3 regions of the Catenibacterium sp. GCM10023432 genome follow, and region 2 is predicted to be linked to each of the others. Evidence: a T-box and tRNA genes for the amino acid it is inferred to sense, from the RefSeq annotation. Region 2 holds a T-box; the other regions hold tRNA genes.

Region 1 (3,272 bases), on a different contig from region 2:
ATGCAATTAAGTCAGGATATAGAGGCATTGATACAGCACAGAGCTACTTCAATGAAAGTGAAGTAGGAGATGCGATTGTGGAATGTGGTGTACCTAGAGAAGAACTCTTTATTACTACTAAAGTGTGGATTGATCATTATGGTTATGAAGAGTGTAAGGCTTCAGTAGAAGAATCATTAAGAAAACTAAAAACAGATTATTTAGATTTGTGTTTGCTTCATCAGCCTTTTAGTGATTATTATGGTGCTTATCGTGCTTTAGAAGAATTATATGCGGAAGGTAAAATTAAAGCAATTGGTGTTTCTAATTTCTATCCTGATCGTTTGACAGATATTTGTATGTTTGATAGAAAGGTTATTCCTGCAGTGAATCAAGTAGAAGTCAATCCTTTTAATGCACAATGGTGTGCTCAGGAAAACATGGAAAAACATGGTGTAAAGATGGAAGCATGGGCTCCATTTGGTGAAGGAAGAAATAATCTATTTACTAATGAAACATTAGTTTCTATTGGTAAGAAATATAATAAGAGTTCTGCCCAGGTTATGTTGAGATGGCTTATTCAAAGAGGTGTTATTGTTGCCTGCAAGTCTACTCATATTGAAAGAATGCAGGAAAATATCAATGTCTTTGATTTTGAATTAACAGAAGAAGACATGAATTCTATTAAAACATTAGATACTAGTAATAGCTTATTCTTCTCTCATAATGATCCTAATATGGTTGAATGGTTCGACAAGATTGTGAAAGAAAGAAGAACTAATGAATAGTGAACTATCTCGACTTAATACTCCGTATTTGAAGTCAAGGTAGTTCACATGACAAAATTAAATATGGATCTACATCTAACAGGTGTCGCATGATTGTATGTGACATAAGAGAATATTTATAATGTAGAAGCCGAGGTATTTCACTAAAATTGTGTCGATAATTTTTTGGTGTCTATATGTATAAATACAAAAGGGACAATGAATTATAAGTATATTGCACCTAATACGCATATTTATCGTTTAAAGAATAATCAACTCAAATGTATCTATTCTACAAATCGCAAGTTAGTCTATAGAATGCTTCCAATGGAAAGTGGAAATCTTGCATTTACTGAAAGTGACACCATTCCAGCTTGGAATCCTCAATATCATACATATATTTAGATACAAAAACAATTAAGAAGAAAGCAGGAATTAATATTGATGAAATTATGGATGTAACACAGTATGCTTGTTTTAGTTCTTCTCATCAGATTATTCTTCTTGGGCGCAATAATAAACATCAAGGTATATATACATATGATGTTGATTCAGGTAAAACTGAATTATTGTATGAATCTAAAAATGAATTAATTAATAGTTTTGAATTATTAGAATAAATGAAAATACCCACAGCTCGTAACTGTGGGTATTTAGATAATAAAAAAATAGACCTTAGTCTATCTTCTAATCGTATGGAGCGGGTGATGGGAATCGAACCCACGTAGTCAGCTTGGAAGGCTGAAGTTCTACCATTGAACTACACCCGCAAATGAAAACGATCTTTCGATCGTATTTTGAGAAATGGTGACCGGTACGGGATTCGAACCCGTGAATGCATGCGTGAAAGGCATGTGAGTTAACCGTTTCTCCAACCGGCCACTGGCGCTTGAAGAGGGATTTGAACCCCCGACCGATCGGTTAACAGCCGATTGCTCTACCGCTGAGCTATTCAAGCACTTTTAAATATAAAATGGAGCGGGTGATGGGAATCGAACCCACGTAGTCAGCTTGGAAGGCTGAAGTTCTACCATTGAACTACACCCGCATGGAATGGTGGGGAGGGACGGATTCGAACCATCGAACTCGTAGAGAACTGAGTTACAGTCAGCCGCGTTTAGCCACTTCGCTACCTCCCCACTGGTGCCGACTAGAGGAATTGAACCCCCAACCTACTGATTACAAGTCAGTTGCTCTACCAATTGAGCTAAGTCGGCGTGTGTTGCTAAATTTTAATAAAAATGGTGGAGGTTAACGGGCTCGAACCGCTGACCCTCTGCTTGTAAGGCAGATGCTCTCCCAACTGAGCTAAACCTCCAATATTCTTGGGATATACCGGCCATTAGACCGATGCTTAAGTGTTAGTGCCATATCCCAACCAAGCACGCTCATATAATATACCAAGTGTTATGCGATTCGTCAACAGGTTTTTACAATTTTTTTAACTAAATTTAATTTTTTTATTTTTTGCCATTCTATCGCACTGTGCAATAAGAAAAGTTATAATTGAATAAGTGATAAAGGAGATATAAAAAATGGCAGAATTATTGTATCAAGGACATGGAAGTTATCGCATTGTGTCTAATGAGGGTGTAGTGATTTATGTTGATCCTTATGCAGGTGAAGGTTATGAGATGCCTGCAGATATTGTGATTGTAACGCATGAACATAGTGATCATAATCAGGTTGATCTTGTCACATTAAAAGATGATGGTGTGATTTTAAGACATGGAGATTTATTTGTGGATGGTGAATATCCTATTAAGAAGATCAAGAAAGTAATGATTGAAGGAACACCTGCAGAAAATAAGAATCATACAAGAGAAGAATGTGTTGGTTTTATTATGACTGTAGATGGTATTACATTATATGGTGCAGGAGATACAAACTATTATCCTGAAATGGAAAGCTTCAATGATTTAGATTATGCATTATTACCAGTAGATGGTATTTATAATATGAGTGCACAGGAAGCGAGTCGTTGTGCACATGTGATTGATTCTCGTTATTTTATTCCTATTCATACTTCACCTACTCAATTATATGATGAAGATATTGCGAAAAGCTTTAAGTCACCTCATGCTTTATATATAAAGCCAGGTGAAAGGTTGAAATTATAGTCCAAAATGAAAAGACCACTTGATGTGGTCTTTTATGTTAGTTCTGATCGAAATATCTGTTGAATTTGACGATGAATGTTGTAATTTGATCATCACTTGTAACAGAAATATCACCATGATGAAGGTCTACTATATTCTTAGTGATTGCTAGTCCTAAGCCAGTACCACCTGTTTTAGAGTTTCGTGATGAGTCTGTACGAAAAAATTTATTAAATAGAAGTGGGATATCCTCTGGTGCAATAGTATCACCATGATTGATGACTTTAACAGTTGCATATTTCTCATCACCGGATACTTCTATCTTTAAATCGGTGTTATGATAGCCATACTTGAGTGCATTAGAAATAAGATTATCAAATACACGGGCTAATAACTGACCATCTCCCTGAACATAGATATTCTCTTC
Region 2 (3,272 bases):
CAAATATATTACGAGAAAGAAGCAAACTCAATAAGCGCTTGGCTTATGAAGGCTTACTTGTTGGTATCGTGTCAGGTGCTGTCTGTATCGTTTATCGTCTTGTTTTATCAAATGCAGAATCTATCTATTTTACTATAAGGGACTTTGTCGCACATAACGTGTCTTATTGGCCTTTGTGGATCATTGGCCTTATTGTATTAGGTCTTATTATTTCAGTCTTTTTAAAGTGGGAGCCTATGATTGGAGGCTCTGGTATTCCACAGCTAGAAGCAGAAGTACAGGGACGTATTGATGAATGCTGGTGGAGAGTCTTACTTGCAAAATTCTGTGCAGGTGCACTTGCACTTGTAGGCGGCTTATCATTAGGGAGAGAAGGTCCAAGTATCCAGCTAGGTGGTATGGTTGGTAAAGCTCTTGCGAAAAAAGGAAAACGTGTAAAAACTGAAGAACGTTATTTAATGACAGCAGGTGCCGCAGCTGGCTTATCAGCCGCATTCAATGCACCTCTTGCAGGTATCATGTTTGCTTTAGAAGAAGTTCATAAGAACTTCTCTACAAGTGCACTTGTTTCTGTAATGATTGCATCTATTACTGCGGATTTCTTAAGTAGAAATATCTTTGGGTTATCACCTACTTTAGCTTTCTCAATCAAAGAGACATTCCCTTTAAAGAATTATTTCTGGGTTATTATTCTCGGTATTGTCGCTGGTATATTAGGTGCTTTCTATAATAAGGTTACAATGGGAACTATTAAACTTTATAAGAAAACACCACTCTTAAAGAAACATCAAAGAGTCTTTATACCCTTGGTGTTATCTGGAATTTTAGGATTTTATTGTCCACTTGTCATGGGTGGAGGACATAAACTTGTAGAATATCTCAATGAACCAAATCTTGTTTTATCTACTCTTGTCTTATTGTTTATATTAAAATTATTGATTTCATGTGTTTCATTTGGATCAGGTGCGGCTGGAGGAATCTTCTTTCCATTACTCATTCTTGGAAGTCTGATTGGTGCAAGTGTAGGTAAGGTTGCTATTATGTGTGGTGTTCCTTCTGAGTATTTTATGAACTTCATTATTATGGCAATGGCTGCTTACTTTAGTGCCATTGTAAGAGCACCGATTACTGGTATTGTACTTATTGCGGAAATGAGTGGAACTTTAAAGATGCTCCTACCAATTGCGTTAGTATCCTTTGTTTCTTACTATGTCGCCAATCTTTTACATAGCGAACCAATTTATGAGAGTCTTTTAACAAATCTTTTAAACAATCAGCCTTATCATTCTATGGATGAATATGCGGATAGTAAGGAACTCATTGGCTATACAGTTGGCCTTGGTTCAAAAACTTGTGATCAGTATATTAAGGATTTGCAGCTGCCACGCCGCAGTTTGATTGTTTCCGTTATTCGTGGTGGAGAAGAAATCATTCCAAAAGGAGATACTAAGCTTATTTCAGGAGATCGTGTCATTGTCTTAGTAGATGCATTCCACCTTGATGAGACGAAACTGATGTTGGAAAGTGTCTTTACAAGCTGATATTGACAAACATCATGAATTCATGTAGACTTTTAATTGCGATGAAGAAGACAAGTAATTCATATGCGCTGGTTTAGAGAACTTATGGCTGGTGAAAATAAGAGCAGCAGTATGAACGAATACACTTTGGAGCTTCTAGATGCAAAGTCTAGACGGTGAGTACACCGTTATCAACAAGAGAGCATGTCTATGACATGAATAAAGGTGGTAACGCGAGAATTCGTCCTTTGGATGGATTCTCTTTTATATTATAGGAGGAAATTATGACATTTTATGATGAATTAGTGTGGCGTGGCCTCATTAAAGATGTAAGTTCTGAAGACTTAAAAGATAAGTTAAATGCAGGAGGAATGACATTCTATATTGGTACTGACCCAACTGGGGATTCTTTACATATTGGACATTTCTCATCTTTCTTAATGTCTAAGAGATTAAAGGATGCAGGTCATCATCCAATTCTTTTAGTCGGTGGTGCAACTGGACAGATTGGGGATCCAAAGCCAACAACTGAAAGACCAATGATCACAAAAGAACAGGTACAGCATAACTTCGACTGCTTAAAGAAGCAGGCTGAAGACTTATTCGGTTTTGAAGTAGTCAATAACTTAGATTGGTCTAAGGATATAAATTTCATTGACTGGTTAAGAGATTATGGTAAATATTTTAATATCAACTACATGTTATCAAAGGATATTATCAGAAGAAGATTAGATGAAGGAATCACTTTCACTGAATTCTCTTATATGATTATGCAGGCAATGGACTTCTATTACCTACATGAAAATAAAGGCTGTGATTTACAGGTTGCTGGTCAGGACCAGTGGGGTAATATTACTGCAGGTATTGAATTAATTAGAAAGAAGACTGGTGATGAAGCATATGGATTCACTATGCCTTTACTTACTAAGAGTGATGGTACTAAGTTTGGTAAATCAGAAGGAAATGCAATCTGGTTAGACAGAGAAAAGACTTCACCATACGAGATGTATCAGTTCTTCATTAATAGTGAAGACAGCAAAGTTATTGATTACTTAAAATATCTCACTTTCTTATCTAAAGAAGAAATTGAAGCATTAGAAGAATCAAATAAGAATGAACCACACTTAAGAAAAGCACATAAAGCACTTGCGAAAGAAGTTATTACTTTCATTCATGGTGCAGATGCTTATGAAGAAGCTGTCAACATTTCTGAAAAATTGTTCAGTGGTGATATCAAGAGCATGACTTATGAACAGGTAAAACAGTGCTTCAATGGTGTGCCAAGTATTGATGTCACTGAAGATGAACAGATTTTAAATGTATTAGTAAAAGCAGGTGCTGCTTCTAGTAATCGTGAAGCAAGACAGTTCGTAAAAGGTGGAAGTGTTCTTGTAAATGGTGAAAAGGTCACTGATGAAAAGTTTGTTGTATCTAAAGATAATGCTTTTGGTGGCAAGGTGACTGTTATTAGAAGAGGTAAGAAGAAGTACTTCGTTATTAATCATATCTAAGCAGACAATAGTCTGCTTTTTTTAGGAAGGATGTGAGTAGATGGATGGTATTATTTTAATTAATAAACCACAGGGTATGACAAGTCATGATGTCGTTAATTATGTGAGACGTATTATGCATACTAAAAAAGTAGGACATTGTGGCACACTAGACCCTTTGGCGACTGGTGTTTTAGTTATTGGTATTAATAAAGCCACTAAAGCAATGCAGTTTTTAATGAGTGAAGAAAAAGAATATCGT
Region 3 (3,272 bases), on a different contig from region 2:
TCCATAGACACGTTTTACCAGAAGGGTATGTATTTATCTATACAACTGAAATATCTCTTGTAGAGAAGAATTTAAGACTTAATTCAGACTATCTTACACTCATAGAACATTATGATGTGCCTAGAGGTAAGACAATGGCTTATTTCTTCATCATTCAGGTAAACAAATAGAGGTCCCATCAGGACCTCTTTTTCTATCTGAATAAATAACGATATCCTTGCCAGAACCACTGTTTCACTGTTTCTGGGTTATCTAAATAAAAACGTATACCAAACGCAAGTGCCACTAATATAATTGCAAGTAATACTAATAATATGAAATTCTTAATGAAAGTCATCACAGGATGTGATTTCTCTTTATACTTTACCTTCGTTTTAGTACGTTTAGGTAAAGAATGTGATTTCTTATGTTTCACTTTCGTTTTGACTACCTCTTTGACTTCTGGCTCGTTCTCTTTCTGTTGAATAGAATTTACTCTCTTGGCTTTTTGAATAGAGTCATCTTCATCATCAAATGTGAATCTTTGCATACTATCACCTCTCTGCTTTAAATGAATATAGTCTCTATTAGAGTATTTGTCAAATAAAAAAATGCTCCCATGACACAATAAAAGCTCTTGAATAAGGAAAGCAAATGTATGTGTCATTGAGAGCGGCCTTAAACAAGAGCCTTTAAAATGTACCTGCTATCTGGTACAGTTAAATTGTAATCGTTTCTATAACAAAAAGCAAATAAAATAGAAAAAAACTTGAAGAAATCAATAAAAATTAAAAAAAGCGTCATTTAATCAAATATACCTATATACAAAACTACAAAAAAGTTTCTATTTTCTGTTGACTTAGAATAAATATGATGATAATATAGTAGCCGCAGCGGAGGTTTAGCTCAGTTGGGAGAGCATCTGCCTTACAAGCAGAGGGTCAGCGGTTCGAGCCCGTTAACCTCCACCATTTTATTTTATAGCTCAATATTTGCCGACTTAGCTCAATTGGTAGAGCAACTGACTTGTAATCAGTAGGTTGGGGGTTCAATTCCTCTAGTCGGCACCAGTGGGGAGGTAGCGAAGTGGCTAAACGCGGCTGACTGTAACTCAGTTCTCTACGAGTTCGATGGTTCGAATCCGTCCCTCCCCACCATCTTTATTGGGATATAGCCAAGGGGTAAGGCAACAGACTTTGACTCTGTCATTTCACTGGTTCGAATCCAGTTATCCCAGCCATCTTTTTATGACTCGCTAGCTCAGATGGCAGAGCATCTGACTTTTAATCAGAGGGTCAGGGGTTCAAATCCCCTGCGAGTCACCATCCTATGCGGGTGTAGTTCAATGGTAGAACTTCAGCCTTCCAAGCTGACTACGTGGGTTCGATTCCCATCACCCGCTCCAATTTATGAATTAGTCAATCTTCGGATTGACTTTTTTTGTACCTGTAAACTATTTTTTTAATAGGAACGCTGAATTAGCAAATCAAAACGCAATGACAAAGCAATCTTTGAATCTGAACAGGAAATCTCTGAGGATGCAGTAGCACTTGATAAAAAAAGTATTTGCTGATTTAGAGAAAATCACTTTGAATAAATACGATGTAAAAATAAATGCCAGGTGTATAAACTCCTGGCATTTATTTAGCTTAGTTACTTATTTTTTGTACTTATAGAATCCTTCACCAGTACTATATCCTAGTTTTCCTTGATCAATATAAGACTTCAACATCTTATGCATACCTTTAAAATTATAAGGTGCTAGGAAACCAGGAATCTTTACATACATGCCTACAATCTCATAGGCAGTCTTTAATCCTACTGTATCAAGAATCTGGAATGGTCCTTTAGGTGCACCAGTACCTAAAGTCCATGCTTTATCAATACTTTCAGGATCAGAGATACCATTGACCATTAAATCCATACCTGAGAATAATAATGGAATCAACATAGAATTGAGTAGGTAACCAGACTTTTCTTTATTGACAGGCAATGGAATCATTCTAATCTCTTTTGCAAACTTCATGACTTCATCAAAGCATGCTTTATTTGTCTTATCCTGCATCATAACTTCTGTCATATTATTCTTCCAAATCGTATTTGCAAAGTGTAATGCAAGGAACTTATCAGGTCTACCAGTAAACTTAGCTAATTTACTAGGAAGCATAGTAGAAGAATTAGTAACTAGAATTGTTTTATCAGGAAGTAGGGGAGCCATCTTTGTATAGACATCCTTCTTAGCTTCCATATTTTCTGTCATAGATTCAATGACTAAATCAGCATCTTTAACTGCTGTTTTCATATCAAGCTCTAGCTTGATTGTAGAATAAGCACGTTCTACCTTTTCTAGGCAGTTCTCCTTATCAAAATCATCATAGCCTGCAATACCCATACACCATGTATTGATAGATTTATCAATATCCATGAGATTGATTGCATCAATATAAGACTGCTTGATAGAATCAAGCTTAGGCTGTGTACGCCCTATACTGCCTTCACTTCTTAACCAGATTGTTACATCAAAACCACAATATGCTGCCTGGAATGCAATCTGTGATCCCAGAACGCCGCCACCCATAATAGTAATGTTCTTCATGTTTGTCTCCTCTCTAGTAAAATGAAAACAGAAGAACAATTTCTTCTGCCTCACTACTATCTTTTTAACATCATCTCGCTTTTATTATACTGATTAAAAAGAGATTATCCAGTACACTTTGTGAAAAACATCACAATTTCTTACAAACTCATCACATTGTACAAAAAAATCCCGCGATTGCGGGATTTCTTATTAATATCCAGGCTTACCTAAAAGCTTGAACATATTCTTCTTATAAACTTCAACACCTGGCTGATTGAATGGGTTAACACCTAATAGGTAAACGCTCATTGCACAAGCCTTTTCGAAGAAGTATACCATATAACCGAAGCTATATGCATCAACATGATCAAGAGTGATCTGAATGTTAGGTACGTTACCAACATTTACATGGGCATCAATAGTACCTTCACATGCTTTCTGGTTAACATAATCAACTGTCTTACCAGCTAAATAGTTCAAACCATCTAAGTTATCTGCATCACTAGGGATTTCTAAGTTCATCTGAGGTTCTTTGATCTTTAATACAGTTTCGAATAAAACTTTAGAACCTTCCTGGATGAACTGTCCTAATGAATGAAGGTCAGTTGAGAAAGTACCACTTGTAGGTAAGATACCTTTTCCTTCCTTACCTTCAGATTCACCAAATAACTGTTTCCACCATTCAGCAGTCTGCTGTAACTGTAAGTTATAAGTT

The links. The T-box of region 2 lies ahead of tyrS (tyrosine--tRNA ligase). A T-box ahead of a tRNA ligase gene usually reads a tRNA of that ligase, here a tRNA-Tyr.
Region 1: it has a tRNA-Tyr gene. The T-box ahead of tyrS (tyrosine--tRNA ligase) is inferred to sense a tRNA for this amino acid. The anticodon was not compared.
Region 3: it has a tRNA-Tyr gene. The T-box ahead of tyrS (tyrosine--tRNA ligase) is inferred to sense a tRNA for this amino acid. The anticodon was not compared.

What each region holds. Positions count from the first base shown of each region.
Region 1 is NZ_JBHSEB010000002.1:18,229-21,500, reverse strand. Features, by position in the region: gene ACFOZZ_RS00915 (aldo/keto reductase) at 1-767, shown strand, start outside; gene ACFOZZ_RS00910 (hypothetical protein) at 966-1,151, shown strand; gene ACFOZZ_RS00905 (hypothetical protein) at 1,121-1,366, shown strand; tRNA gene ACFOZZ_RS00900 (tRNA-Gly) at 1,443-1,516, opposite strand; tRNA gene ACFOZZ_RS00895 (tRNA-Glu) at 1,552-1,627, opposite strand; tRNA gene ACFOZZ_RS00890 (tRNA-Asn) at 1,630-1,704, opposite strand; tRNA gene ACFOZZ_RS00885 (tRNA-Gly) at 1,721-1,794, opposite strand; tRNA gene ACFOZZ_RS00880 (tRNA-Tyr) at 1,801-1,885, opposite strand; tRNA gene ACFOZZ_RS00875 (tRNA-Thr) at 1,888-1,963, opposite strand; tRNA gene ACFOZZ_RS00870 (tRNA-Val) at 1,989-2,064, opposite strand; gene ACFOZZ_RS00865 (MBL fold metallo-hydrolase) at 2,282-2,866, shown strand; gene ACFOZZ_RS00860 (sensor histidine kinase) at 2,904-3,272, opposite strand, start outside.
Region 2 is NZ_JBHSEB010000001.1:44,758-48,029, forward strand. Features, by position in the region: gene ACFOZZ_RS00245 (ClC family H(+)/Cl(-) exchange transporter) at 1-1,541, shown strand, start outside; T-box leader at 1,574-1,772, shown strand; gene tyrS (tyrosine--tRNA ligase) at 1,805-3,031, shown strand; gene truB (tRNA pseudouridine(55) synthase TruB) at 3,072-3,272, shown strand, end outside.
Region 3 is NZ_JBHSEB010000034.1:59,673-62,944, reverse strand. Features, by position in the region: gene ACFOZZ_RS04935 (HEAT repeat domain-containing protein) at 1-170, shown strand, start outside; gene ACFOZZ_RS04930 (hypothetical protein) at 194-529, opposite strand; tRNA gene ACFOZZ_RS04925 (tRNA-Val) at 875-950, shown strand; tRNA gene ACFOZZ_RS04920 (tRNA-Thr) at 974-1,049, shown strand; tRNA gene ACFOZZ_RS04915 (tRNA-Tyr) at 1,052-1,136, shown strand; tRNA gene ACFOZZ_RS04910 (tRNA-Gln) at 1,144-1,219, shown strand; tRNA gene ACFOZZ_RS04905 (tRNA-Lys) at 1,229-1,304, shown strand; tRNA gene ACFOZZ_RS04900 (tRNA-Gly) at 1,311-1,384, shown strand; gene ACFOZZ_RS04895 (3-hydroxyacyl-CoA dehydrogenase) at 1,637-2,575, opposite strand; gene ACFOZZ_RS04890 (glucose-6-phosphate isomerase) at 2,768-3,272, opposite strand, start outside.